One region of the Arthrobacter sp. UNCCL28 genome, then DNA from elsewhere that is predicted to be linked to it. Evidence: riboswitches for the same ligand, from Rfam matches in the RefSeq annotation. Region 1 holds a riboswitch; the other holds the start of a gene.
What was found. A riboswitch is a leader RNA that binds a small molecule or an ion and turns the genes downstream of it on or off. The one in region 1 is predicted to bind glycine.
Positions count from the first base shown of each region.

Region 1 (14,702 bases):
GGTTCCTGTTTCCTGGTCCGGCACCGCTCCCAGATTGCGCTTGAAAAGAACGGCCTCAAGTTCTGCAAGGACTGCGAAGGCTAAACCACGCCAGGGTCTCCGTTATCTTCGATCACGAACACGGGTGCGAAGACCCTGGAATGTCCCTGCAACGGCCGCAAAAGCCGTCCTTAATGCCCGTCCCGTGACCACCCCGTTGTCCCTTTAACGGTTGTGCGCCGAAGCGGCCACAACAGGCCCGAAATGCCTCCTGCCCTCCTACTGTTGAAGTATCAACTTCGCCTGAAGGGGGCACAAAAAATGAGGAAAATTGGAGCGGGCCTGGCAGCGGTCCTGGCTGCTGCCGGGCTCGGTCTGGCGGCGCCGGGGCCAGCCTCGGCAGCATCTTACTGCGGGTTGGCCTGGGGTTCGTTGGCCAAGGCCGACCCTGATATGAGCTCAGCCAATGTCACCAACGTCCGGACCGGCCAGCAGCCCTGTTTCGACCGCCTGGTGATTGACATGACGGGCAAAGTGGCCGGCTACTCCGTCCGCTATGTTCCGGTGGTCACCCAGGACGCCACGGGCTACCCCATCCCGGTGATCGGTGACGCGGACCTGCAAGTGGTAGTGACCGCGCCGTCGTACAACCAGTACAGCCAGCCGACCTACCTGCCCGCAGCCAAGGCGGAGCTCTCCGACGTCTCCGGTTACCAGACCTTCCGGCAGGTGGTTTATGCCGGCAGCTTTGAGGGCACCACCAGCATTGGGCTGGGAGTGCGTGCCCGGCTTCCGTTCAGGGTGCTCACCTTGGACGGGCCCGACGGCGGCTCCCGCTTGGTAGTGGACGTCGCCCATCATTGGTAGGCCTGCTGAGGGTATGCCCAGAACCCAGGAAAGCTGCCAGTCCGCCGGAAAATTCCGGCGAACTGGCAGCTTTCCAGCGTTTTCGGGAAGAGCGTTTTCGGGAAGCGCGCTACTCAGGTACAACCAAAGCGGGAGTGTCTTGCCGGATGGTCTCGCCCCGGAAGAACCCGGGCCGGATGCGGGCCATGATCAGCATCAGCACGGCACCCAGTGCCAGGATTCCGATGCCGAGGACGAACACCAGCCCTACGCCGAAGATCTCGGACCCACTGCCGAACTCCGGAGCCCAGCTGTCGATGGCGGTCTGCACAAACACCACGAACAGTCCCACGCCACCCACCAGGGGGCACACAAGCCGCAGGAAGAAGTTCCGGGCATTGTCGAGCACGCTGTTACGGAAGTACCAGGCACAGGCGATGGCCGTCAGCCCGTAGTAGAAGCAGATCATCAGGCCGAGGGCCAGGATGGTGTCGTTGAGGACGTTCTCGCTGATTACGTGCATCACTGCATAGAAGCCCGCGGACAGGACACCGGCAGCAACTGTGGCGAAGCCCGGCGTCGAAAACTTCTTGCTCATGTGGCTGAAGCGTTCAGGCAGGGCGCCGTAGTGCGCCATGGCCAGCAGGCTGCGCGAGGGCGAGGTGAAGGTGGACTGCAGGGAGGCCGCCGAACTGGACAGCACCGCGAGGGACATGAGGATCGCAAACGGACCCATCACAGGCGACGCGAGCGCGGTAAAGACGTTGGCGTGGTTTTCCTCGTTGTTCAGGCCGATGCCTGTGTCGCCCACGCCGGCAAACATCATGGTGGCAATGGTGACCAGGAGGTAGATGCCCAGCACAATGATGGCCGTGAGCGTGCCTGCTAGTCCGGCGGTCTTCTTGCCGTTGGCGGTTTCCTCGTTCACGGTCAGGCAGACGTCCCAGCCCCAGTACACGAAGATCGACAACGAGATACCGGCGGCTATCTGGCCAAAGGTTTCAATCTTGGTGACGTCGAACCAGTCCCAGCTGAAGGGAACAGCGGTCTCGGACGTGGACCAGTTGGCAAAGGCCATGGCCACAAAGATGCCCAGGACCAGCAGCTGGAACCCCACCAGTCCGTACTGGACAATTTTGGTGGTGTGCAGGCCGCGGTAGCTGATCCACACTGCCAGGGCCACGAAAACGAAGCAGGTGGCCACGTTCAAGAGCTTGTTGGAGGCGAGGTCGGCGAGCTCGGGTGAGCCGGTTGCCTGGGCCAGGAAGAGGTAGAAGAAGTCCACTGCGACCCCTGCCAGGTTGGACAGGACAATGATGTTGGCCGCGAGGAGGCCCCAACCGCCCATCCAGCCCACCCACGGGCCGAACGCTTTGGTGACCCAGGTGAACGTGGTTCCGCTGTCCGGGGAATCCGCGTTGAGTTCCCTGTAGGCCAGCGAGACCAGGATCATCGGAATGAAGCCGATCAGGAAGATCACGGGCAATTGCAGCCCGACTTCGTTGACCGTGGGGCCAAGCGCGCCCGTCAAGGTGTACGCCGGGGCGATGGTTGAAATGCCAAGAACGACGACGGCGAGGAGCCCCAACTGCCCCGTCTTCAGTCCCTTGCCGCTGATGTCGTGCGACGTTGCGGCGTCAGCGGTGCTTTTGGAAGCACCGGCGCGGATTGTCTGGCTCATGGGAGGCCCTTTCTAGATGGCCGAAGGCTGTTGCTGTGTGATGCAGTGGATTCCGCCACCCCGGGCGAAGAGTTCGCGTGCGTCAACACTGACCACGCGGCGGCCGGGGTAGGCATCGGCGAGAATGCGGAGTGCTTTCTCGTCCATGGGGTCGTTGAAGCTGCAGGCGATGACGCCGCCATTGACCACGAGGTGGTTGATGTAGCTGTAGTCCACAAACCCCTCGTCGTCGGTCAGGGCTTCGGGGGCGGGAACTTCGATAATGTTCCAATCCCTGCCGGCTGCGTCGTGGGTGGTGCGCAGGAAGTCGATGATTTCCCGGGAGACCTTGTAGTCCGGGTGTTCCGGGTTCTGCTGGGAGTGGACCAGCAGCGTACCGGGGCTGGGGATGGCTGCCACGATGTCCACGTGTCCACGGGTGCCGAACTTCTCGGAATCACGGGTGAGGCCGCGGGGCAGCCACACTACGTGGGTGGCGCCGATGGTGCGCGCCAGCTCTTCTTCGATGTCGGCTTTGGTCAGTCCGGGGTTCCGGCCCTGATCCAGCTGCACGGTCTCGGTGACCAGGACTGTGCCCTCGCCATCGACCTGGATTCCGCCGCCCTCGTTCACGATCCCGGAGGGGAGGTGGGTGGCGCCGGCACGTTCGGTCACGTTTGCGGCCATCAGGGAGTCTTTGTCCCACGCAGCCCAGTCCTGGCCGCCCCAGCCGTTGAAGATCCAGTCCACGGCACCGAGCTGGTTGTTTGCATCCAGCACAAACGAGGGCCCAATGTCGCGCATCCAGGCATCGTTGAGTTCGGCGGTGAGTACCTCAACGCGGGGGTCCAGGTAGCGCGAGGCCGTTTCGACGTCGTCGGGCGCTACCACCATGGTGACAGGCTCGAACTCAAGGATGGCGTTGGCTACAGCTGCCCAGGTGGAGCGGGCGGCGTGCGCTTCTTCTTCGGTATCGCCCAAGGTGTAGCCACCGGTGGGGAAGGCCATCCAGACACGGTCCTGGGGAGCCGTTTCGGAGGGCATGCGCCAGGCGCTCATGCGGAGACTGCTTGTGCTTGTGCTGCGCCGAGCGGGGCGTTGGGGTCCACCGGTTCGGTGAGGCGCGCGTAGGTTTCCGGGCGGCGGGTTGCCAGGAAGGGGAACAGCGTCAGCCAATCCTTGCGCTGGTCGAGGTCCAGGTCTGCCACCAGGACAGCTGATTCGTCGCGGGGTGCCTGGGCCAGGATACGGCCGTAGGGATCGGAGATGAAGGATGAACCGTAGAAGTTCAAGGTGCCCTCGTTGCCGTAGCGGTTGGGGGCGATCATGAACAGTCCGTTGGCAATGCCGTTGCCCACGATCACCTGCTGCCACAAGGGCTGCGTGTCGAAATCGGGGTGGTCCGGTTCGGATCCGATGGCCGTGGGGTAGACCAGGATTTCGGCGCCGCCCAGGGAGTACAGGCGGGCAAGTTCCGGGAACCATTCGTCCCAGCAGGTAGGCATGCCCAGGCGCGCTCCCCCCAGTTCGGCCGGAGCGTGGACCGCATAAGCGTCCTCTGCTTCCGGACCCTTGCGGAAGAACTTGTCCTCGTAGTAGCCGGCGGTTACAGGGATGTGCAGTTTGTGGGTGCGAGCCACCAGTTCGCCTGCGGGGTTCACCAGGATGGCGGTGTTCAGGCCCAGGCCGTCATCGCTGCCGTCCGGGTTTTCGGCCCGCTGGTAAAGCGAGGCGTGCACTGAGACGCCGTACTTCCTGGCCGCTTCAGCAGCAAAGGTGAAGGTGGGCCCTGTGAGGAGGTCCTCGGTGATGTCCGAGGGGCGGATGCCTGCAGCCGGATTGTTCTCCGGGCGGGTGTCCGCGGGGTAGCGGGAGAGGGTCAGCTCAGGCAGGAAAACAACGGTGGCTCCCAGCTTGGCAGCACGCTCGATGCCCTCTGTGAGTTCGGCGCGGAGAGCGGCCTCGTCGGCGTGCCAGCGGTGCTGGACAACGCCTACCCGCAAGGGGGTGCGCGTTGAGGGCTCGGTGCGGGCCAGGGAAGTCGGGGCTTCGAGGCAGGTTATTTCAATCATGGTGGCATGTACTCCGGTGAGACGACAGTCACTAAATGAATAGCGTTCATTTAGTATGGCGCGAGTCACTGCTGAGCGCAAGGGGTTAAGTGAATGCCTTTCATTTATGACCGGGTGTGGCTTGGGGTTCAGCCCCGAGATAGCAGTTCACCCCCATGTTTGTGGTCAACATGGGGGTGAAGTGGAGGCTCGGTGGGGTGGGCTGTGGCGGGCTCGGGCTCGCGGGCTCGGCCGGGCGGGGCGGGGCTCGCGGGTTAGGGCGCCAGGGTTGGCAGGGTAAGGATCTCAGCTGCTCCGTCGGTGATGGCGATGGTGTGCTCGGTGTGGGCGGTGCGGCAACCGGTGACGCTGCGGAGGGTCCAGCCGTCGGCGTCGGTCACAAGTTGTGCCGTATCGGCCATGACCCACGGCTCAAGGGCGAGCAGCAGTCCGGGCCGGAGCTTGTACCCGCGGCCGGGGCGGCCCATGTTCGGCACGTGGGGCTCCTGGTGCATGGTGGAGCCAATGCCGTGCCCACCGAACTCGGTATTGACGGGGTAGCCGGCCTCACTGAGGACCGAGCCGATGGCGTAGGAGAGGTCGCCGATGCGTGCGCCGGGACGGGCAGCCTCTATGCCTGCCCGCAAGGCTCGTTCAGTGGCTTCAATCATTGCCACACTCTCCGCAGGTTTGGACTCGCCCACAATGAAGCTGATGGCGGAGTCTGCGGCGATTCCGTTCTTGGAGACAGCCAGGTCGAGGGTCAGCAGATCGCCGTCAGCCAAGGCGTAATCCCGGGGGAGGCCGTGCAGGACGGCGTCGTTTACCCCGGTGCAGATGTAGTGGCCGAACGGTCCGCGGCCGAAGGAGGGCGCATAGTCGACGTAGCAGGACACCGCTCCGGCCTCGAGGATCATGGACTTGGCCCACTTGTCGATGTCCAGCAGATTTGTGCCCACCGTTGCCCGGCCCTTCAGCGTGTGCAGAATGTTGGCGACCAGGGCGCCGGCCTCCTTGGCGCGGCTTAGCTCCGGACGGCTCAGGATCTCAATCATGCGGGGGCCTTTCATGGGGCGACCAATAACTATCCCGGCCATATTATCCCGGTATTACAATTGGAGCCATGGTCAGGTTGCCCCTTACACCCGCAGAGGCCGAGCGAGGACAACGTCTCGGCGCCCTTCTGCGGCGCGCCCGGGGTGAACGCTCCATGTTGGAGACGGCCTTGGATGCCCGGGTCTCGCCCGAGACGCTCCGTAAGATCGAGTCCGGCCGGGTGGCGACGCCGGCTTTCCCCACCGTTGCCGCCATTGCTGATGTCCTCGGACTCTCCCTCGATGACGTCTGGGCTGAAATCAACCGCACCGAGCTCGGTGCCGACCCGGCAGTATCCCGGCGCCACTCCCGGGAATGGCTCGCTTCCTAGCCTCAGCGCGTGCGCGACCTATCGCTTGGGCCGTGCGCGCACGTGAAGGCGCTCGCCTTGCTGGCCGAACAGGGTAAGGAGTTCAACCGGCTCTGATGTGGCGCTGGCGAACCAATGTGGAGTCCGGGTATCAAATTCGGCAACCTCGCCTGGTTTCAGGACAAAGTCGTTGCCGCCCAGTACCAGCCGCAGCTTGCCGTTGAGTATGTACATCCAGTCATAGCCCTCATGGGATTGGGGCTGCGGTATTTCTTTTCCAGTGCCGCTTTTCAGCACCATTTTGAACGCCTGGATGCCGCCCGGGCGCCGGGTCAGGGGAAGTGCGGTGCCCCACTCATGAACGTGCGGCTTCAGGTGGATCCGGGGATCGCCGGTTTCCGGGGCATCGATGAGTTCTTCCAAGGGGACCTGATGCAACCGCGCGATGGGGAGGAGAAGCTCCAGTGTTGGTTTACGTTGGCCCGATTCCAGCCTGGAAAGCGTGCTGACAGAAATGCCGGTAGCTTCCGAAGCCTCCGCCAGGGTCACGTTGCGTTGGGTTCGCATGGCACGCAAGCGAGGGCCGACGGCGTCGAGCATTGTGCTGAAATCCGTTGTCATGCCGCTCATTTTGCCATACTGGCAAACTTCCTTGCTGTTCTCGGCTGTCCTGCCCAACCATGGAAGGAGCGGCGCATGGCCGCAGGAGACGCATGGAGGCAGTCGGTAATGGACGCAATGAACAGTGGAGTGTCGGAGTACGACGTCGTGGTGATCGGAGGTGGCGCAGCTGGGTTAAGTGCCGCCGTGACGCTGGGCAGGGCGCTGCGGTCGGTCGTGGTCATCGACGCCGGCGAGCCAAGGAACGCCCCGGCCGCCGGGGTTCACGGATTCCTTTCCCGGGACGGTATCAATCCCAAGGAGCTGCTGGACTTGGGACGGTCCGAGGCCGTCGGGTACGGAGCCGACATCATGTCCGGCACTGCTGTAGAGGCACGTTCGACGCCGGATTCCACCGCTGGCGGCGGGCCCGCCTTTGAGGTGGACCTGGCCGATGGCCGGACAGTAAAAGCGCGCCGCGTGCTGGTCACCACCGGGCTGATTGACATCCTGCCGGAGATCGCGGGGATCCGGGAACGGTGGGGGCGCGACGTTCTCCACTGCCCTTACTGCCACGGCTGGGAAGTCCGGAACAAAGCGATCGGAATCCTGGGCTCGGTGCCCATGGCGTTGCACCAGGCGTTGCTGTTCCGCCAGTGGAGTTCCAACATCACCTTGTTCCTCAACGATGTGGTGGAACCGACGGAAGAACAATGGGAGCAATTGGCTGCCCGTTCCATCACTGTGGTGGACGGGAAAGTCCAGGCCTTGGAAGTCAGCAATGACGCCTTGAGCGGCGTTGTCCTGGCCTCGGGAACGGTGATTCCGGTGGACGCCGTAGTCACCGGCCCGCGGTTGGAGGCAAGGTCCGGCGTGCTTGAGTCTTTGGGCGTTCCCACGGTGGAGCACGCGATGGGCGTCGGGACCCATGTTGAAGCCGCCCCAATGGGTGGGGCGACATCAGTGCCCGGCGTCTGGGCAGCTGGTAACGTCACGGACCTCACGGGACAATTGATGGCCTCCGCGGCTGCGGGTGTCATGGCGGGCGCGGCCATCAACGCCGATCTCATGATGGAGGAGACCACCCTGGCTGTCCGGGAAGCGCGGCACGCGGTCCTGTCCCGCTAGTTCCTGGATCCGGCCGTGACGCACGTTGAGCCGGCCGATCACAAAGCACAAAACCATCGACGTGCGGGCCTTGCCGGAGGACGATGGAAGGACAGCTGTTGAAGGAGGTTGGGTATGTGTTACGCGTACTACGACGACTTCGAGCGGCGCACGAAGAAAGACTCCGCGCGCAAGCCCGAGACGCACACGTCCGAGCCGGAAAAAGCACCTGAAGTTACCGGGGAGAGCCGTCCGCGGACAGAGGGAACGCTGTGGACTTTCCTGGCCCGCCGTCGCAGGGATTCCGAGGTTTCCGAACCGACGACGAACCGCATCAGCGAGAAAGTCTAGGCAGGGACCGGACCGCACCAAGGAAATACCAGTGAAGGCGTTGCGCTTGCTGCGCCTTCACTGGTGTCGGGCTGGCTGGCTGAAGGCCTAGGTGCTGGCAGCCAGGAATTCCCGGGCCGCCGTCACCAGGGCTTCCGTTCCCCGCGTCAGGGTCGGCTGGATAATGGGCGCAAAATACGGTGAGTGATTCGAAGGAATATCTTCGGGAAGGCGCCCTGTTGTTGCAAATTCCTTGAACAAGGCAGGCTCGGCACCACCAAGGAACCAGAAAACCAGGGGAGCACCGGCGGCCTTGGCCAAGGCGCCCACGTCTTCGCTTCCGGAGACAGGGCCGGGGTCAATGATCTGTGTTTCGCCAAACTTTGCCTTGAAGGCCGCAGCCACCCTTTCGGTGGCAGCCTGATCGTTGACGGTCAGCGGAAAGTGCTCTTCAAACTGAATCTCGGGGTCCTTGGGTGCCCCGGATGCCTTGGATTCTCCCGCGGCAATGCGCTCGATGGAACCGAGGATCTTATCCCGGGTGTCATTGCTGAAGGTGCGGACGCTGAGGCCCAAAGTTGCTGTTTCGGGAATGATGTTGTTCTTGGTCCCCGAGTGGATCTGCCCCACGGTCACCACCGCGGAATCACTCGCTGCCAGCTCACGGGCAACAATGCCCTGCAGCCGGACGGTGGTTGCCGCAGCCATCAGCACCGGGTCAACAGTGGTCTCCGGGCGTGAACCGTGACCGCCGCGCCCGTGGAGGGTGATGTTGAGGGAATCGGCGGATGCCATGGTGACACCGGGCCGGATTCCGAACCAGCCGGCGGGGAAGGGTGCTACGTGCTGGCCCAGGACGACGTCGGGTTTGGGCACGGCGTCGTACAGGCCATCGGCCACCATGGTTTCGGCCCCGCCACCCCACTCCTCGGCTGGCTGGAAGAGGGCCACCAGGGTGCCCTGCCACTGATCACGTTGCGCGACCAAAACCTCCACCGCGCCAACCAGGCAACTGACGTGTACGTCATGGCCGCAAGCGTGCATGACCGGCATGTCCTTGCCCTCATGGTCAACACCCATGGCCGTGCTTGCATAGTCCAGGCCGGTTGCTTCCTTGACAGGCAGTGCATCCATGTCTGCCCTGAGCATCACTACCGGTCCGGGTCCGTTTTCCAGAACGCCGACCACGCCGGTTTTTCCGATGTTTCGGTGGACAGTGAAGCCAAGGTCTTCCAGATGCCCCGCTGCAATCCCGGCTGTCCGGGTCTCTTGGAAGGACAACTCGGGATGGGCGTGCAGGTCTTTGTACAGCTCTTCGAGGTCAATGGTCATGAGTCTGCCCTTTTCATTCGACGCCTAGGTCTGGCCAGTGTATCCAGCCTGAAGATGCAAAGCCTGGGAAGCCCCGGCACACTGGATGGCATGAATGATTCCCAAGCAGCCACGACGCAGCAATCCACTGTTGAGGAATGGACCAAAGCGCTGGCCGAATCCACCGGCTCGCCGGGCGGTGGCGCCGGGACAGGAGTCATGCTCTCCATCGCCGCTTCCCTGACCTCCATGGTGGCCGGATACACCGAGGCCGGGGAGGACCAGCACGAAAAGCTCTCGGGCATCCATGCCCGTGCCCGTGAACTGCGTGAAGATGCCCTGCAATTGGCCGACGACGACTCTTCCGCCTCCAACGCCTTCGGCGCCGCCTTCCGCCTGGATCCCGGGCCGGAGCGCGACGACGCTATCCACCAGGCCTCCGTTGATGCTGCCAAGGCCTCGGCGGTCCTGGGCGAGCGGGCCATCCACGCCATTGAAGACCTCGGCTGGCTCGCTTCCCACGGCAATCCTGCGTTGATCGCCGACGTCGTGGTCGGCTTCGGAGCCCTCCGTGCAGCCATCAGCGGAGCCCGAACCAACGTAAGTTTCGACCTCGCCTCCCTGACCTCCGCCGGAACCGCGCTCGAGGAAGTCAAGGAGCAGCACCCAGAGCTATGGAGCACGGTCAGCAGGCTCAGCGACGCCCTCGACAGGATCGATGACCTGACTGCCGGCGTCGACAAAAAGGCGGCACCAACCGAAGCGTTGTGAGGCCCGCTCTGCGTGCTAAATCCCTCCGGAACCACGCAGAGCGGGCCTCACAACGGCGCTGTGTCCTTACTGAGCCACTACTGTGCCTTCGGCACACGCCGGAGTACGACGGCGGCGAGCACTGCCGCGCCGGCCATCAATACCAGCCCAATCGCCGCAGTGATGTGGACGCCGGACTCGAAAGCCGTCCGGGCGGCGACCGTCAGGGCCTCCGACAAAGGTGCCGGAAGGGCTGCGGCCGCATCCACGGCGCCGGCAAGGGTTTCGCTGGACTTCCCGGCTGCCTGCGGGGAAACGCCGTCCGGAATCACGAGGTTGTGCTGATAGGAAGCGGTGAGGATGGATCCGAGAACAGCCGTTCCCAGGAGCGAACCCAGTTCGTAGCCGGTCTCGGAGATTGCCGAGGCGGCGCCGGACTTATCTGCCGGAACGGAAGCCAGGATGAGGTCATTGGAAATGGTTTCCGCTGCGCCCACGCCGATTGCGAGGACCGTCAGGGCGGACAGCAGGAAGACGGGGCCGCTGCCGTGGTCGCCCACCATCACAATCAAGTAGCCCACGGCGCTGAGTGTCAGGCCGGCGGCCACCACGTATCCGGGGCGGACACGCCTGACCAGCGGCACCACCAGCAGGCCGGCGATGACTGTTGCCAGGAGGGCGGGAATCATGGCGATTCCGGCTTCCATTGGTGACTGACCCTCAACAAGCTGCAGGTGCTGGGCGAAGAAGTAGATGAAGCCTGTCATGGAGAAGAGCGACAGGACGTTCGCCACGATTGCAGTGCTGAAGACCTTGTTATTGAACAGGGCAACGTCCAGCATGGGGTTCTCGATCCGCTGCTGGCGACGCACAAACAGAATGCCCATCACCAGGCCGAAGCCCATGAATGCGGCCGCGGACGCCCCGAAGCCGTGGACTGCGAATTCCTTGATGCCGTAGACGAACGGAGCCATGGTGACCACGGAAAGGACAATGCTGGCCACGTCCACGCGGCCGGGATTGGCGTCCTTGGATTCCGGAATGAGTGCCCTGCCGAAAACAAGAAGCGGCAGGAGCAGGAAAGCGGCCACGAGGAAGACCGCACCCCACCAGAAGTGCTCTACCAACCAACCGCCGAAGATGGGTCCAAGGGCGGCACCACCGGAGAAACCGGCAGCCCAGACAGCGATGGCAAGCCGGCGCCGGTTGGGATCGGCGAAGATGTTCCGGATCAAGGACAGCGTTGAGGGCATCAGCATGGCGCCGAAGACGCCAAGGCCGGCGCGTCCTGCAATGAGCCACTCAGCCGAAGGCGCGAAAGCTGTAGCAGCCGAAACCGCCGCGAAGCCCGTGCTGCCGATCAGCAGCAGCCGCCGTCGTCCGATCCTGTCGCCGAGGTTGCCCATGGATACCAGCAACGCGGCAAGAACCAGCGGGTAGGCGTCAACGATCCAGAGCAATTGGACGCCGCCGACGTCCAGGGAGCGGGCAATTTCGGGCAGGGCAAAGGTGAGCGCGGTGTTGTCGACGGCCACCAGCAGCACCGGAAACATCAGGAGTGCCAGAGCCGTCCAGTCGCGCCACGGTGCTGCCTGGCCCTTAACGGGATCAGCGGAACGGGGTGCTTGGGTTGGGGACGGCGAGAACATTCCACTACTGTACCGTCCAGACGGTATAGTTTCAACTGACCAGCCCCATGAGCCTTTAGGGAATGATGGACACATGCCACGAAAACCAGTTGCCCGGGACGCGGTCCTGGATGCCTTTGAAGCCCTCCTTATAGAGGTAGGGGAGAGGGCTGCCACCCTCGACGCCGTTGCCAAACGTGCCGGGGTATCCAAAGGTGGGCTGCTCTACCACTTCCCCAACAAGGAAGCGCTGATCACGGCACTGTTGGAACGCCTGGACTTACTCGCCGATGAAGACACTGAACTAATGAAGGCAGCACCCGATGGTTCGGCTGCCTACTTCATCCGGTCATCGCTCTGGGCAGATACCCCCATGGACAGGGCCTTCGTCGCTGCCACCCGCCTGGCTGAAGTGGCCCACGAGGAAACCCGCCGCCGGTTCGCCGCCATCCAGCAGCGCTGGCTGGACGTGCTGGCCGAAGACGTCGGACCGGAGGTTGCCAAGGCCGTCAGCTATATGGGCGACGGCCTCTATTTCAATGCCATCTTTGAAGGCGGCCAGGAAGGCGGCAACGCCGGGCGGGAGGCCGACGTCGAAATCCTGCTCGGGGTCCTGGAGCGGCTGCGGAAGTAGTGATTCATCCATTTGCTGCAGAGCCCGGCGCGTAGGACAATTAACTCTTGTGGCGTGCCCAACAAGGTGCCCACCTACAACTGAACATGCCTTTGATCTGCGGCGGGAGAGTCCTGCAAGCAAGTGATGCAGGCGCCGTAGGAGCAAACCCTCCCCAGGAATCTCTCAGGCCCACGCACCGCCGCGGCAAGGCAACTCTGGAAAGCAGCAGGCACTCAGCACACCTCAGGGTGGATGGGCGCTGTGCTCACCGACGGTGCAAGCGATGGTTGTTCACGCAACCCGCGGAAACTCTCAGGTCCAATACAGAGCGGGGAGGAACCCAGCCGCTGTGGCGTACCCAAACGCCGCCCAAGTAATGGAGTTCCTTCGTGACGGTTAGTTCTGCCTCCACCACCTTCGTCGATCGGCATATTGGCGCCCGCCGCCAGTCCGAGATTGAGACCATGCTCAAGTCCGTCGGCTACGACACCGTCGATTCGCTGGTCGACACCGCCGTTCCGAACGATATCCGCCAGGATGTTGCCCTCACCCTGGAAAACGCGCTGAGCGAAGTCGAGGTTCTTGCCGAACTGCGCAAGCTCGCATCCAAGAACAAGACTGCCGTCCAGATGATCGGCCAGGGCTACTATGACACCGTGACCCCGCCGGTGATCCGCCGCAACATCCTTGAGTCCCCGGCCTGGTACACCGCCTACACCCCGTACCAGCCGGAAATCTCCCAGGGCCGCCTTGAAGCGCTGCTGAACTTCCAGACCATGGTCCAGGACCTGGTTGGCCTGCCCATCGCCAACGCCTCCCTGCTTGACGAAGCAACCGCCGTTGCCGAAGCCGTCCTCATGATGCGCCGCGCCAACAAGAACAAGGCTGTCCAGGACGGCAAGACCGTCCTCGATGCCGACTGCCTCCCGCAGACCATCGCCATCGTCAAGGGCCGCGCCGAAGCACTCGGCTTCGAGGTTGAGGTCGCCGATCTCTCCCTGGGCCTCCCGGAAGGAGCCATCAACGGCGTTGTCCTGCAGCAGCCCGGCGTTTCCGGCCGCGTGTTCGACCACTCTGCTGTCATTGCTGAAGCCAAGGAACGCGGCGCGCTGGTCACGGTCGCAGCCGACCTCCTCTCCCTGACGCTCATCACCCCTCCCGGTGAGCAGGGCGCCGATATTGCTGTTGGTTCCGCGCAGCGCCTGGGTGTTCCGCTGTTCTTCGGCGGCCCGCACGCGGCCTACATGGCCGTCCAGAAGGGCCTGGAGCGTTCCATGCCCGGCCGTCTGGTGGGCGTTTCGAAGGACGACGCCGGTGTCCCCGCCTACCGCTTGGCGCTGCAGACACGTGAGCAGCACATCCGCCGCGAGAAGGCCACCTCCAACATCTGCACCGCGCAGGCACTGCTGGCCATCGTGGCCTCCATGTACGCCGTTTACCACGGCCCGGAGGGTTTGAAGGCGATTGCCGAGACCGCCCACAGCCACGCCCGCACCCTCGCAGCGTCACTGAAGGCTGCCGGCGTCGAGGTCCTTCACGGTTCCTTCTTCGACACCATCACGGTCCGCGTCCCGGGCAAGGCTGCAGAGATCGTCGCTGCTGCCGAGGCCAAGGGCATCAACCTGCGCGGCGTTGACGCTGACACTGTTGGTATCTCTGTTGATGAGACCACCACGTCAGAGGTTGTCGCTGACGTCGCTGCTGTCTTCGGGGCTTCGGTTTCCGAAGCCGTTGAAGGCTTCGCGCTTGAAGCTTCCGTGGAGCGCACCAGCGACTTCATGCAGCACCCGGTGTTCAACACGCACCGCTCCGAAACCCAGCTCCTGCGCTACATCCGGAAGCTCTCGGACCGGGACCTCGCGCTGGACCGCACCATGATCCCGCTGGGTTCGTGCACCATGAAGCTGAACGCCACCGCTGAGATGGAAGCCATTTCCTGGCCCGAGTTCGCCTCCATCCACCCGTTCGCTCCGGATTCCCAGACCGAGGGCTGGCGTGAACTCATCACGGACCTCGAATCCCAGCTGACCGAGATCACCGGCTACGACCAGGTTTCCATCCAGCCGAACGCCGGTTCCCAGGGCGAGCTCGCGGGTCTGTTGGCCATCCGTGGCTACCACCTGTCCCGTGGCGACGAGCAGCGCAACGTCTGCCTCATTCCCGCGTCCGCCCACGGCACCAACGCGGCCTCGGCAGTGCTGGCCGGGATGAAGGTTGTTGTGGTGGCCACGGCTGCTGACGGCACGATCGATCACGCGGACCTTGCCGCCAAGATCGAGGCCAACCGCGAGGTGTTGTCGGCCATCATGATCACCTACCCGTCCACGCATGGTGTGTACGATGCCGACGTCCGCGAAGTCTGCGACGCCATCCACGCAGCCGGCGGTCAGGTCTACATTGACGGCGCAAACCTCAACGC
Region 1 is NZ_FMWE01000014.1:30,195-44,896, forward strand. It holds gene BLQ01_RS21485 (DUF4193 domain-containing protein) at 1-84, shown strand, start outside; gene BLQ01_RS21490 (AMIN-like domain-containing (lipo)protein) at 301-846, shown strand; gene BLQ01_RS21495 (APC family permease) at 956-2,506, opposite strand; gene BLQ01_RS21500 (agmatine deiminase family protein) at 2,519-3,544, opposite strand; gene BLQ01_RS21505 (nitrilase-related carbon-nitrogen hydrolase) at 3,541-4,557, opposite strand; gene map (type I methionyl aminopeptidase) at 4,812-5,591, opposite strand; gene BLQ01_RS21515 (helix-turn-helix domain-containing protein) at 5,660-5,962, shown strand; gene BLQ01_RS21520 (helix-turn-helix domain-containing protein) at 5,981-6,562, opposite strand; gene BLQ01_RS21525 (NAD(P)/FAD-dependent oxidoreductase) at 6,671-7,669, shown strand; gene BLQ01_RS21530 (hypothetical protein) at 7,784-7,999, shown strand; gene BLQ01_RS21535 (amidohydrolase) at 8,087-9,310, opposite strand; gene BLQ01_RS21540 (cyclodeaminase/cyclohydrolase family protein) at 9,401-10,060, shown strand; gene BLQ01_RS21545 (MFS transporter) at 10,138-11,688, opposite strand; gene BLQ01_RS21550 (TetR/AcrR family transcriptional regulator) at 11,762-12,301, shown strand; glycine riboswitch at 12,395-12,492, shown strand; gene gcvP (aminomethyl-transferring glycine dehydrogenase) at 12,673-14,702, shown strand, end outside.

Region 2 (14,702 bases), on a different contig from region 1:
GGCCAGGATTCGCCGGTATCGAAAACGAACTCCTTTACGAACCACAAACCACCTTGCTCTTCGGAGACGCCAAGGATTCCCTGACAAAGGTCCTCGGTGCCGTGAAGGGACTCTAGGAAAAATCGTTGAACCGCGTCATGTACTGGGCCGTGGCGGCACAAGTCTCTACAGAAGGCTTGTGACCGCTAGGAGTATTGACGTGCAGGACAGTAAGAAGGAGTCGGCGCCCGGGCCGCGTTTCGTCGAAGCGGAAGGCCGGGCCGTGACCAATTGGCGGATCCTCGTGGGTCAGACGGTTCAGGTTTGGCGGTACAACGAGATTGTCGACCAAGGCTGCGTGGAGTCTGTGACCTATGACGGAAAGGTTCTCTGGCTTGCCCAAAGCGGACCCATAGAGCGGCGGTTGGTTGAGAAAGAACGCGGAACCGGTCTCCGGCTCAGGCTCATGGACTGAAAGGCTTTCCTGGCCGGTCGGACTGATCCTAAGCTGGGCTGCACGAAGTACCCAATCATGTACGGCCCACATCCAAGGGAGGTTCCGACGTGACCGTAAAACTCAATAAGAAGGCCTATGATCACGCGAAACGTTTGATTCAGGACGGCAAAGTAGTCAAGGACATCCGCGATGACTGGAGTGAGCACGCTCCCTCCACCAAACAAGAGAGTGCCTTTCTGGACAAGCACGGGCACGCCGAATATTCCAAGTGGTTCCTGGGTGTGGACGACGAACACCCGGAGGACCAAAAGGGCCACTACAAGTTCCCCATCGGGGATTTCAAGAAGATCCACCGCTGCGGTGTGATCGCGGCCGAGAGCCGGGCGGGGCAGTACGACCACGACGACATTCGTGAGGCCTTGGGCAAACTGCTGGAGAAGATCGACCAGGACTGAGTTTAGTCACCCGGCTGATCCACTCCCGCCTACTTAGGAGAGTTCAAGCGGCGTCCACCCGCCCCGCAAGTGGCCCTTTGTTCCCCTACCCGGGCGGGAACACCGCGACCCGAGCGGGTGGGCTTTCCATGGAGCCCGGACTGTGTGCCAGGATTTCCGCGAGCTCCGCCAGCCGGTGTGCCCTCGCCGATTCTGCCAGCGAGAAGGGTTCACCTGGCCGGGAGAATACCAAGGGTCCGTGCCAGGCGGTCGGGATCTTGAGGATGTCAGCGGACGGCCCGACGGCGGCACTCAGGTTGGGGGCCGGGTGCTCGGGATCCACTTGGACGATTTTCGCGGACAGGAGCTCGGCAACCGCGTGTGGAAGTTCCTTCGGGTTTCCCGCAATACGGGTGGCGAGGCTCAAAGCCTTGGTTTGGCCATCAGCCATAGCCAAGGCGGTGGTGGGCCACACCTGGGAATCCCGCCCGCCGCCGTCGTCCAGTGCCTTTAGCAGTTCAAGCTCGGTGAGCTCTCCAGGGGCGGACAGCACAAACTCATCCATCACCGACTGGGTAAGCTCCCCGGAAGGGGACTGCGTTCCGGGCATCGGATGCACGTGGACGCTGAGGATGTTGCTGTCCAGTTTGGCCAGGGACTTGGTGATTTTCTGCAGGGAACCAGGCTGGTCGAGAAGCACAGTCCGGGCACGCCAAAGGGAAGGTGCCAGATGCAAGGTGCGTCTCTGGCGGAGGGCTGCCGCGTGCAACCACCGCCTGAGCACCTTGGCAGCCGACGGCTCTGCTACCCATATGACCAGCACGGTTGCGGTGACGGCCAGGAGCACGACCTTGGCTGCGTACGGGAGATGGGTTCCCACCACGGCAGCATGGACCAGCAGTTCGATGGGAAGCATCACGGCGATATTGGCCAGGGTGAGCCGGGCCTTGGGCGGTTCGGGGAGTTGGCCACAGGCATCGCAGAGGAGATCCGCGGTGGCCGGAGTGCTCGCGCTGGGCTTCATGCTTTCATGCTGGCTTGTCCCTGTTTCGAACCCGTTGCTTGTGCGTCACGTTCCTGGGACAGTCTCGTGAACACGCAAGAACCCGGCGTTCTCAATGGGAGAACACCGGGTTCCTGGCGAAGAAACGGGAGGGATCGCTCGCGGAGAGCGGCCAGTTCCTAGCGGGTGCGGTCGGAATCGAAGTCCGGATCCACGCCTTGGGCTTGTCCTGCATTGCGGGCGGCAGCAGCATCCTTCAGGAGATCGCGGATCTCGGCAAGCAGGGCGGTGTCCGCCGGCAGGGGCTCTTCCTCGGGTTCCTCCGTGGAGAGACGGTCCTTGACCAGGGAATTGATCTTGTTCATGGGGGCCACGAAGATGAAGTAGACCACGGCAGCGGTGATCAGGAAGGTCACCAGGGCGGTCAGGACGGCGCCGAAGTTGATGAACGTTGCCGGGTTGTCCTGCCAGATCCGGAAACCGAGCCCGTCGGCGTTCATACCGCCGGCTGCCGCGATCACGGGGTTGATGATGTTGTTGGTGAATGCTGCAACGAGCGCGGTGAAGGCACTGCCGATAACCACAGCAATGGCCAGTTCGATCACGTTGCCGCGAAGTATGAAGTCTTTGAAGCCCTTGAACATGGATGGTCCTCCCAATAGGTGCAGTGTCTGCCTCCAGCAGTGATCAAAATACCACTCGGAAGTTTCCAGCTGGTGTAACCGGGATGTGAGTGAGGGTTGGCGGGAAGGGGGTGGGATGTGAGTGAGGGTTGGCGGGAAGGGGGTGGGATGTGAGTGAGGGTTGGCGGGAAGGGGGTGGGATGTGAGAGATGGTCAGCCGAGCAGCGACCTGGTGTGGTCGTTGAGGAACATTCCCTTGGGATCGAACTCCCGCCGGACCTGGATGAAGGTGTCCAACTCCGGGTAGAGGCGTTCGAGGCGGCTGCGGGTCATGAAGTGGATTTTGCCCCAGTGGGCGCGCGGCTCGAATTCCTGCAGCACGGCGTCGGCGTCACGGAAGAACTGCCAGTAGTCGGTTCCGGGCTCGGTGGTCAGGGTGATGACGGTGCTGTCTCGGCCTTGGAACTGGGACATGTAGGCGTCGTCGGACTTCACCCAGCGGACCTCCACGGGGTATTTCTGCTCGGGGTACCTGCTCCGGATCAGCTCCTGGATGGCTTCGGCGGCCACCAATCCGTCCTCGCTGCGGACAAAGTACTCCAGCTCATGGAACTGCGTTGTGAATCCGCCCGGATAGATGCGGTAGGAACGGTCCAACCGGGCACCTTCAACAGTGGAAAGCTGGCTCTCGTCCTGGACTGAAGCCGCGTTGTAGCGCTTGGTGTAGCTGCGGCCGCCCATGCTGTGATCCGGCGAACCGGGCAGGTCAAGGAGTTCACACGAGTCGTCCCCGGGGCACCACAGGAAGGAGTAGTGCCGGTTGTTGTCGATGTCGGCCTGCCACGTGGACCTGGTTTCCGCCCACGTGGGGTAGGTGATCTCTTCCTGCAGGTAGTAGCTGTCCTCCACGGCCAACTCGACTTCCAAGAAGATCCCCAATGTGCCCAGAGCCGTCTGGGCTGCGCGAAGTTCCCGTATCTGGTCCTCGCCGATTTCCACGATCTCGCCGTAGCCGTTGATCAGCTTCACCCAGCGCAACTTGGAAGAGAAGCTGCCGAGGTCCTTGCCGGACCCGTGCGTGCTGGTGGCCAGTGCGCCTGCGATCTGCTGTTTGTCGATGTCGCCCTGGTTGCTCAGCGCCAAGCCCTTGTCCCACAAGGCGTCCCCGAAGGCGTTGATGGTGGTGCCGGCCAATGCCCGGGCTCGGCGCCCTGAACGATCCGTGCCGGTGATGGCTGAGAGCCCGGACATGTCCATCAGGACCCCGCCGGTCTGAACCAAAGGCGAGGACGAGTGCCCTGAGCCGACCGCCCGCACAGGCAAGCCCTCGCGGATGGCGAAACGGACGGCGTCGAGCGCTTCTTGTTCATTCCCGGGCCGTACGGTGAAGGCGGGCGTAGCACTTTGGTTCCCGCCCCAGTTGGTCCACGTCGCGTCCGTGGTGAAGGGGGCTGTGGGGGTAGCTGCGGCAGGTACGCCCGAAACATTGGTGGTCATGGTGAAAGCTCCGTTGCTTGTCCGTGCGCTTACGCGCCGTGGTTGATCATGACGTGCTTGGTGCGCGAGTAGTCATCCAGGGCGTAGAGCGAGAGGTCGCGGCCGTAGCCGGAACCTTTGAATCCGCCCCACGGTACCTCGCAAGCCAGGACCAGGTGGGCATTGACCCACACGGTGCCGAAGTCCAGCTGCTTGGGAATCCGGAGGGAAAGGCTTGAATCGCGTGTCCAGACCGAGGCTGACAATCCGTAGGGGCTCTCATTGGCGCGGGTCACCGCTTCTTCGGTGGTGCTGAAGGTTTCCACGGTGACCACCGGCCCGAAGATTTCATGCGTGGCGATGTGTGCCCCTGCGGGCACGTCGGTGATGACTGTGGGCTCAATGAAGTAGCCGGGACCTTCCAACGCGGAACCGCCGATGGCGACTGTGAGGCCTGCGGCCCGTGCTTCAGCCAGCGCTTCCTTGACCCGTTCAAAGTGCGGGAGGGAGATCATGGGGCCGATTTCGACGTCGTCCCCGGCGTCGGGCGCGCCGATCACCAAAGTGCTGACCTCCCGGACCAGGTGACTGGTGAATTCTTCGGCTACGGACTCGTGCACCAGGACACGGCAGGCGGCACCGCAGTCCTGGCCGGCATTCCAAAATCCGGCGTTCCGGACACCGGCAGCAGCTGCGCGGAGGTCGGCGTCGGAGAAGACCACAACAGGGGCCTTGCCGCCGAGTTCCAAGTGGACGCGTTTGACCGACTTCGCCGCTGTTTCGGCCACCGCCTGGCCGCTGACCACACTGCCGGTGAGGGCTACCAGCGCGATGTCAGGGTGCTCGGAAAGGCGCTGCCCAACGGTCCGGCCGCGGCCGGTGACCACGTTGAGGATGCCATCCGGAATCCGTCCGGCCAGCACTTCCACGAGCTTCAGCGTGGACAAGGGGGTCTGCTCGGAGGGCTTGATGACGATGCTGTTGCCGGCGGCAAGGATGGGGGCGATCTTCCAGGCAGCCATCAGCAGCGGGTAGTTCCATGGCGTGATGACGCCCACCACGCCTACGGGTTCGCGCAGGATCACCGAGGTGTGGCCGCTGGCGTAGTCACCGCCGGCCATGGAGGTGAGGGTCCGCGATGCGCCGGCCATGAAGCGGAAAGTGTCGATGGTGCTGGAGACGTCGTCCTCGGCCACGGCTTGCGGCTTGCCGGTGTTTGCGGACTCGATGGCCTCAAAGTCGGCCCGGTTCTCCTCGATGATGTTGGCAATGAGATTCAGGACGTCGGCGCGTTCCTTCGGGGTAGTGGCACCCCAGGTTTTTTGGGCCACGACGGCGGCGGCAACAGCGGCGTCCACGTCATCGGCGGTGCCCGCCTGGACTGAGGCGATGACGGCCTCGGTGGCGGGATCAACGACGTCGATCAGGAGCCGGGTGGAGCCTGGGACGAAGGAACCGTTGATGAAGTGCCCCGCCGGAGGCAGGGGCAGAGACAGGGGGAGTTGCAGGGGCTGCGGGGACATCGGGTGTTCTCCGGGGAGGGAAGCTTGGGCGTCGGGGGCTGGGCGTCGGACGGTGAACTGTTCGGTCTGGGTGGTCATGGTGATCCGCTTTCAGGAAAGGTTTGGTCGGGGGCGGTGGCCGGATGAAGCGGTGGCCGGAGGAGTGGCTGGCCGGAGGACGCTGGGCGGATGAGGTGCCGGTCAGGGGTGGTGGGGAGATCAGGAGGCGGCCGGGTCAACGACTGGCCACGGGTGCCCTCAGATGAGGTCCGGGGTGAGTGCCGTTGCTGGGAACGTGGCTGGTTCAGTCTTCTTGCCGAACACCCGGGCCGCCACGTAATAGAGGGGAGCGACAACCACGAGTCCGACGATCCAGGAGATGTCCACTCCACCCATCGCCGCAGCCAAGGGGCCGGTGTAAATAGCTGTAGCCGAGAAGGGAACCTGGATCAGGGCGCCTGCCAGGTATGAGCCGATGGCGATCCAGTTGAACCGTCCGTAGACGCCGCCGTCGCGCTTGAAGAAGTCTTCAACCCGGTAGTCTCCGTGCCGCAAAAGGTAGTAGTCCACCAGGTTGATGGCCGTCCACGGAACCAGCACGTACATCAGGAAGGAGAGGAAGTTGGTGTAGAAGAGGATGAAGTTGTCGCGGGCAAAGAGGGCAATGGAGACAGCCACAACGAAGAGGATGATGGCGGCGATGGTGCGGGTCTTGGCACGTGGCAACCACGAGGGCCTGAAGGTCTGCCCGATGGTGAGGGTGCACAGGACACCGCAGTACAGGTTCATGGCGTTCGAAGCCGCAACTCCCAGGCAGAAGATGCCCACGATAATGAGGGTCCACGGCTGCAGCAGGGTGCCGAGGCTGCCGACGATTTCGACGTCGCCGGTGCTCATGGACACCGCGAGGGTACCCACCAAAGCACCCAGGATCATGGGGAACAGCGTGCCCAGGACGCAACCTGAGTAGGAAGCCCAGAAGGCCGGGCCGGAACCGGTGCCCTGAGGCATGTAGCGGGAGTAGTCGGAGACGTAGGGTGCGTAGGCCAGTTGCCACAACGCGGAAACGGAGATGGTGCCCATGAAGCCCACCCAGTTGAAGTTGCCCGTCTCCAGGAAGTTGCCTGGCAAGCCATGGACCATCAGGATCCAGCCGAACGCCAGCAGCAATGCCAACCCTGCCGCGACGCTGAGGACGCGGGCATAGGCGTGGATGAGCCGGTAGCCAAAGATCGTGGCGATCACGCTGACCACGCCGATGATGATGATTCCGCCGTCAACGCTGATGCCGGGACTGACCGCGGCCATCGCTTCGCCGCCGAACACCAGGTTCGCCGCGAAGAAGCCCACGTACATGACCACCACAATGACCACTATCAGCAGTGCACCGAAGGAACCGAACTGGCCGCGGGTCTGGATCATTTGGGCCACACCCAGTTGCGGGCCCTGGGCGGAGTGCAGCGCCATGAAGATGCCGCCCACCACGTTGCCGATGATGATGCCCACGATCGCCGGAACGAATCCCAGGCCGAACACCGTGGTGGCGAGCCCGCCGGTCACGATGGTCATGATCATGATGTTGGAGCCGAACCAGATGGTGAAGAGATCCCGCGCCTTGCCGTGCCGCTCGTTGAGGGGGATCGGCTGGATGGTCTTGTCCTCGAGGCGTGGCACCTCGGTTGTGACGGGCGCGGTGTTCATGACGCACTCCGGGATGCTGAAGCGAGTTCGCGGACAGCTGCGCTGTTTGACTTGCTGCGGTTCACCATCAGCCCCAGCAGATCGAACACCAGGGTGGCGGCGGCAACGGTGGTGATGTCCGCGTGATCGTAGGCAGGGGCGACTTCCACGACGTCGGCGCCCACGATGTTGATGCCGTTCAGTCCGCGGAGCAAGGCCAGGAGTTCGCGGGAGTGGAGCCCGCCCATCTCCGGGGTGCCGGTTCCGGGAGCGAAGGCCGGGTCCAGGACGTCGATGTCGATGGAGACGTACACGGGGGTGTCCCCGAGCCTGTCCTTCACGCGCTGGATGGCGGCCGGAACGCCGATGACGTCCAGGTCCGAGCATCGAATGATCTGGAACCCGAAGTCGTGGTCCCGGAGGAAGTCGTTGCGGTCATAGACCGGCCCGCGGATTCCTACGTGCATGGACTTGTCCTCCACCAGCAGGCCTTCCTCGAACGCCCGCCGGAAGATGGTGCCGTGCGTGATGGGCTGGTCGAAATAGGTATCCCAGGTGTCCAGATGCGCGTCGAAATGCAGCAGTGCCACCGGACCGTGGACTGTGTTCAGGGCCCGCAGCATGGGCAGGGCGATGGTGTGGTCGCCACCGATGGAGATGAGCCGCTTGTCCTCGCTGATCAGGGGCAAGGCCTGCTCCTCGATCTCACGGACTGCCCGGGCGATGTCGTAGGGGGTGCAGGCGATGTCGCCGGCGTCCACAACCTGGGCTTCGTACACAGGTTCAACGTCCAGCTCCGGGTGGTAGCCGGGGCGCAGGAGGCGGGAGGCCTCGCGGACCGCGGCAGGACCGAAACGGGCGCCGGGCCGGAAGGAGGTTCCGCCGTCGAACGGTACGCCGACGATCGCAATGTCGTAATCCGGGACGCGGTCGATTTGGGGGAGACGGGCAAAGGTGCCGAGGCCTGCATACCGGGGGACTTTGGTTGCATCAACCGGGCCGATGGGCTTGTGCGTTGTCATTGACGGATCCTTGGGGTGAGGGGTGCTCGCCGTTGAGCGGGAAGTACGTAATTCCATTGTTGGTGACGTGGATCACCCCGGATAGCGGTACATTGACTACAAATGGCCGAGCCGTTTAGACGAATGTCTAAGTCCCGCTGAACCGCGCGGCAGGACCCAACACAAAGGCCAGGAACCGGAGCGGAAACATGGCGATTACCGTCGCTGAACTCATCGCAGAGCCGCAACTCGGACTCACCCTCCTGGCCGGAAAAGCCGGCCTGGACAACCGCATCACCTGGGCCCACACCTCAGACCTGCCCAAGCTCTGGGAATGGGTCACCGGCGGAGAACTCATGATGACCAACGGCCTCTCCATACCCGCCGACGCAGCAGGCCAGGTGGCGCTCGCCGAGGCCCTCATGGACAGCGGCGCCAGTGCGCTGGCCATTGGCGAGAAAATGCACGCACCGCCCCTCACTCGGAAATTCCTGGCCGCCTGCGAGCAGCTCCCCTTGCCCCTGATCAACATCCCGTACCCGCTGCCATTCATCGCGATAGCCCGGTCGGTAGCCGAGTCCTCCCTGCTCGAAGAGTCGCGCCGGCTGCGGCAAACGGCCCGCGTCTACGATCTCCTCCGCACCGCCGGAGCCTCCGAGGACCACTGGCAAAGCCTGGTCCAGCGGCTGGCCACCGAACTCGACGCGGACCTGTTCGTGGTGGACCGCCGTTGCCTCCACCCCTGGCATCCCGACGGGCAGTCCCTCCCGGTGTTCCTGGCCGAAGAGTGGGCTCCCTTGTCCGGGCAGGTATCCCTCGCGGGGAAGAACTTCCAATGGCACCGCATCCGCGGCCGGCACGTGCTCACCATGGACATTCCCACCCATGCCAACGCGCTCCTGGTGGTGCTGCCCAACAACGAACCGCACCCGGACGCCGTCGTGCTTCTCCATGCCGCAACGGTGCTGGGACTGCAGTTGTCGCGCATTGTCTTGTCCCTGGAAGGCCGCCATCGCCTTGCCGGCGAGTTCCTGCTGCAGGCCATGGACGGGCGCCTCGGGGCCGCGGAGATGGAGAGCCGGCTGGCTGCATTCGACGTTCCGCCCGAGGAATTCCTGCTCGCCTCCCTGACGGCGGCCGCCGAACCAAAAGCGACCGACCAAAAAACTGCGGACGACGGCGACAAGCTGGCCAACGTACACATCGAACTGTGGCGGCACGGGGTTGCGTCGGCATCGCTGAAGCGGAACAACAGGCTCCACGTGGTGGTCCCGGCAGGCGTGCCGGACGACGTCCTGGTTCATTGCGCCGGCCTGGAAACCTCGATCGGAATCAGCGCACCGGCAGCAGTGTCCACTATCCAACGCGCATTGCAGGAGTCCCTCTGGGCACTTGGTTCCGCCCGGGCCAACAAGCTGGGGCTGGCCCGCTATGCCGAAGGGCCGTCGTGGCTTGGGCTTACCGGATTCGAGGAAGGAACGGCGCTGGTGAGACGGTTGCTCGGGCCGATTTTCGACTACGAACAGAGCCAGGAAGGCGACCTCATCCTGACGTTGAGGACGTATTTGGACTCGCAGCGTTCCTGGCAAAAGACCGCGGCTGCGCTCTTCGCCCACCGGCAAACCATCATTTACCGGATGCGGAAAATCGGCGAACTGACGGGGCTGGACATGGGGGAAACGTCCACAGTTGCCCAGCTCTGGTTCGCCCTGCAGATCCACGAGGCGATGCATCAGTAGCCACACCTTGCTTGCGCTTTTTCGCGGGAAGCGGCTATGGTGTGAAGCGTGTCACTCATGGTGATGCAACGCTTTTGATCTGCGGCGGGAGAGTCCTGCCGGTACATCCAGTCGGGCGCCGTAGGAGCAAATCCTCCCCAGGAATCTCTCAGGCCCATGTACCGCCGCGGGTAGGCAACTCTGGAAAGCAGTCCGGGTAACCGGGCTCACCGACGGTGCAAGCAGACGGCATGTGGAAACACAGTCTGCGGAATCTCTCAGGTCCAATACAGAGCGGGGAGGAACCCCACATCATCGTGGCGCTCACTGGGCGCCTGAATCATGGAGTTCCTCTTGACTGTTCAATCAACCCCCACCGCCTTCGCGGACCGGCACATCGGCGCCCGCCGCCAAGCCGATGTTGACACCATGCTCAAGGCCATCGGCTACGACTCTGTCGACGGACTCGTGGACGTCGCCGTCCCTGATTCCATCCGCCAGGACACGGCCCTGAAGTTGCAGGACGCCCTTACCGAGGTGCAGGTCCTCGCCGAGCTCCGCAAGCTCGCGTCCAAGAACAAGACCGCCGTTCAAATGATCGGCCAGGGCTACTACGACACCGTCACGCCCCCGGTCATCCGCCGCAACATCCTCGAAGCACCCGCATGGTACACGGCGTACACGCCCTACCAGCCGGAGATTTCCCAGGGCCGCCTCGAAGCGCTGCTGAACTTCCAGACCATGGTGCAGGACCTCACGGGGCTGCCGGTTGCCAACGCGTCGTTGCTGGATGAAGCCACTGCCGTGGCCGAGGCTGTGCTGTTGATGCGCCGGGCCAACAAGTCCAAGACGGCCAAGGACGGCAAGACGGTCCTGGACGCCGACCTCCTTCCGCAGACCATCGCCATTGTGAAGGGCCGCGCCGAGGCTCTTGGCTTCGAGGTTGTCATCACTGACCTTTCGGCAAGCCTTCCCGATGGCGACATCAACGGCATCGTCCTTCAGCAGCCCGGTGTTTCGGGCCGCGTGTTCGACCACTCCGCTGTGATCGCATCCGCGAAGGAACGCGGCGCGCTGGTCACAGTTGCCGCTGATTTGCTGGCGCTCACCCTCATCACGCCCCCCGGCGAACAAGGTGCGGACATCGCCGTCGGAACTGCGCAGCGCTTTGGTGTCCCGCTGTTCTTCGGCGGCCCGCACGCCGCGTACATGGCCGTCCGCGAAGGCATGGAACGCACCCTCCCGGGCAGGATCGTGGGTGTGTCCAAGGACAACGCCGGCGTCCCCGCTTACCGCCTCGCCCTGCAGACCCGCGAGCAGCACATCCGCCGCGAAAAGGCGACGTCCAACATCTGCACCGCACAGGCCCTGCTTGCGATTGTTGCCTCCATGTACGCGGTGTACCACGGTCCCGAAGGCTTGAAGTCGATCGCCGAGACAGTCCACGGCCACGCCCGCGTTTTGGCCGCGACCCTGCAGAAAGCCGGCCGCGAACTCATCTCCGAATCCTTCTTCGACACCCTCACGGTCCGCGTGCCGGGCAAGGCAGACAAGGTCATCGCCGCCGCCGAAGCCCGCGGCATCAACCTGCGCCTCATCGACGCGGACACTGTTGGCGTTTCCGTTGATGAAACCACGACGCCGGAGGTCCTCTCCGCTGTGGCCGTCGCCTTTGGTGCCGGCCCGGTAGGGGACGCCACCGGATTCGAATTGCCCGCTGAGGTAGTCCGCACCTCCGATTTCCTCCAGCACCCGGTGTTCAACACGCACCGTTCCGAGACGCAGCTGTTGCGCTATATCCGCAAGCTGTCAGACCGGGACCTCGCGCTGGACCGCACCATGATCCCGCTGGGCTCGTGCACCATGAAGCTGAACGCCACCGCTGAGATGGAAGCCATTTCCTGGCCCGAGTTCGCCTCCATCCACCCGTTCGCTCCGGACCACCAGACAGCGGGCTGGCGCGAGCTGATCGAGGACCTCGAAGCGGACCTGACGGAGATCACCGGCTACGACCAGGTTTCCATCCAGCCGAACGCCGGTTCCCAGGGCGAGCTCGCGGGACTCCTGGCGATCCGCGGCTACCACCTGTCCCGTGGCGACGAGCAGCGCAACGTCTGCCTCATTCCTGCCTCGGCCCACGGTACCAACGCAGCCTCGGCAGTGCTGGCCGGCATGAAGGTTGTTGTGGTGGCCACGGCTGCTGATGGGACTATCGATCACGCGGACCTTGCCGCCAAGATCGAGGCCAACCGCGAGGTGTTGTCGGCCATCATGATCACCTACCCGTCCACGCACGGTGTGTACGATGCCGACGTCCGCGAAGTCTGCGACGCCATCCACGCAGCCGGCGGCCAGGTGTACGTTGACGGCGCCAACTTGAACGCGCTGGTTGGCCTTGCCCAGCCGGGCAAGTTCGGCGGCGACGTGTCCCACCTGAACCTGCACAAGACGTTCTGCATCCCCCACGGCGGCGGCGGCCCGGGTGTCGGGCCGGTTGCTGCGAAGGCACACCTGGCTCCGTTCATGCCGGGCGACGCGAACAAAGCAGCGCACGAACCCGGTCACGGCGTTGCCATCTCCGCTTCCCGTTATGGCTCCGCCGGTGTGCTGCCGATTTCGTGGGCGTACGTGAAGCTCATGGGTGGCCAGGGCCTCACCGAGGCAACCAAGTCGGCGCTGCTGGCTGCGAACTACGTTGCTTCCCGCCTGGATGAGCACTTCCCTGTTCTGTACACCGGCGAGGGCGGGCTCGTGGCCCACGAGTGCATCCTGGACCTCCGTGAACTGACAGCCCGCACGGGTGTCACGGCCGAAGATGTTGCCAAGCGCCTGATCGACTTCGGCTTCCACGCCCCCACCCTGGCGTTCCCCGTTGCGGGCACCTTGATGGTGGAGCCCACGGAGTCCGAGGACCTTGCCGAGATCGACCGCTTCATCGAAGCCATGATCACCATCCGTGCCGAGATCGACCAGGTAGCCGACGGTGATTTCACTGTTGAGAAGTCGCCGCTGCGCAACGCGCCGCACACGGCTGCCGCCGTCGTGAGTTCCGCCTGGGACCGCGACTACCCGCGTGAGCAGGCCGCCTTCCCGGTCCACCACCTCAAGCAGGACAAGTACTTCCCGCCGGTCGGCCGTATTGACGGCGCTGCAGGTGACCGCAACTTGGTGTGCTCCTGCCCTCCCCTCGAAGCGTTTGAAAACTAAGGACTCCCCACATGTCTGAGAATTACACCGCTCTCTATGAGCAGCACAAAAAGGCCGGCGCCTCCTTCACGGACTTTGGTGGCTGGCAGATGCCGCTCAAATACTCCTCGGAGTTGGCTGAGCACCACGCCGTCCGCAAGTCCGCGGGCCTTTTCGACCTCTCCCACATGGGCGAAGTCTGGGTCACCGGCCCCGACGCGGCTGCCTTCCTGGACTATGCGCTGGTGGGCAAGTTGTCCGCCGTCGCGGTAGGCAAAGCCAAGTACTCACTGATCTGCAACGCCGATGGCGGCATCATCGACGACCTCATCACCTACCGTCGGCCCTCACCCGAAGACGGCGTGGACAAGTACCTGGTAGTCCCCAACGCGGGCAACGCGAAGGTGGTTGCTGCCGCACTTCTGAAGCGCGCGGCCGGTTTTAACGTTGCAGTGGAAGACGCTTCCGCCGAGACGTCCCTCGTCGCCGTGCAGGGCCCGAACGCCGAAGAGATCCTCCTGGGCCTGGTGCCGGCAGAACAGCACGCGTTGGTCACCGAACTGAAGTACTACGCGGCGGTGGAGGTGCCGGTAACGTTCGACGGCGGCACGCAGCAGCTGCTGCTGGCCCGCACCGGCTACACCGGCGAAGACGGATTCGAGATCTACGTCCCTAACCTCGATGCCGCAGGCCTCTGGGAAGCCTTGCTCGCAGCCGGCGAAGGCCACGGTCTGATCCCGGCAGGCCTCGCCGCCCGCGACTCGTTGCGCCTGGAAGCCGGGATGCCGCTCTACGGCAACGAGCTCTCCATCCACGCCAACGCCTACGCCGCCGGACTTGGCCCCGTTGTTTCCCTGGCCAAGGAAAGCGACTTCATTGGCCGGGAAGCGCTCACAGCCATCAAAGCTGCCGGCGTCGGATCCACACTGGGCCAGAAGCTGGTGGGCCTCAAAGGCACCGGACGCCGCGCCGCACGCGGACACTACTCGGTCCTCAAGGACGGTTCGCTCATCGGCGAAGTCACCTCCGGCCAGCCAAGCCCCACGCTCGGCTACCCGGTAGCGATGGCCTATGTCGACGTCGAGCATTCAGAGCCGGGCACGATCGTTGATGTCGATTTGCGCGGCAAAGCCGAGCCGTTCGAAGTCGTGCCGCTGCCGTTCTACAAGCGGGTCAAGTAAGTCCCGGCGGGAGTGGCTGGGTGCGTCACGTCCGGCTGGAGTGGCTTGGTGCGTCACGCCCGGCGGGAGTGGCTTCCTCCGCGGGCTCGGTCGCAGGAGCGCCCGCTGGGCGGGCGCGATGCTCTCTTGGACGCCCGCTTCCGGACGTCACTCCCGCAGGGGCTTTGTTGCCGGATGGCACTCCCGCGGGGGCCGCGCGGCTCAACTTGCGCACGGAACCAGGAGACCGAGGCAACCTGCTGAAAGGCGGGTTCCAAGTCACCGTTCGCGGGATCGGAACCCTGTGACTGACAGAAGCTGAGAAACGAACTCCGGAAGCGTGCGTCCAAGGAAGCGGCACGTCCGCTCAGCGGGCGTCTTCGCGACCGAGCACGCGGAGGAGTTCGGTTCTCTGCCACCCAGCCCGGGACCGCGGAACACAACAGTTTTAGGCATACGAGAAGTAAGGAATTGGAATGAGCA
Region 2 is NZ_FMWE01000008.1:3,226-17,927, reverse strand. It holds gene BLQ01_RS18405 (NAD(P)(+) transhydrogenase (Re/Si-specific) subunit beta) at 1-116, shown strand, start outside; gene BLQ01_RS18400 (hypothetical protein) at 200-454, shown strand; gene BLQ01_RS18395 (hypothetical protein) at 544-891, shown strand; gene BLQ01_RS18390 (ACT domain-containing protein) at 977-1,894, opposite strand; gene mscL (large conductance mechanosensitive channel protein MscL) at 2,053-2,517, opposite strand; gene BLQ01_RS18380 (D-arabinono-1,4-lactone oxidase) at 2,710-3,993, opposite strand; gene BLQ01_RS18375 (aldehyde dehydrogenase family protein) at 4,023-5,573, opposite strand; gene BLQ01_RS18370 (purine-cytosine permease family protein) at 5,733-7,175, opposite strand; gene speB (agmatinase) at 7,172-8,176, opposite strand; gene BLQ01_RS18360 (PucR family transcriptional regulator) at 8,365-9,894, shown strand; glycine riboswitch at 9,970-10,068, shown strand; gene gcvP (aminomethyl-transferring glycine dehydrogenase) at 10,228-13,080, shown strand; gene gcvT (glycine cleavage system aminomethyltransferase GcvT) at 13,092-14,240, shown strand; gene gcvH (glycine cleavage system protein GcvH) at 14,696-14,702, shown strand, end outside.
Region 2: another riboswitch for glycine. It lies ahead of gcvP (aminomethyl-transferring glycine dehydrogenase); the one in region 1 lies ahead of gcvP (aminomethyl-transferring glycine dehydrogenase).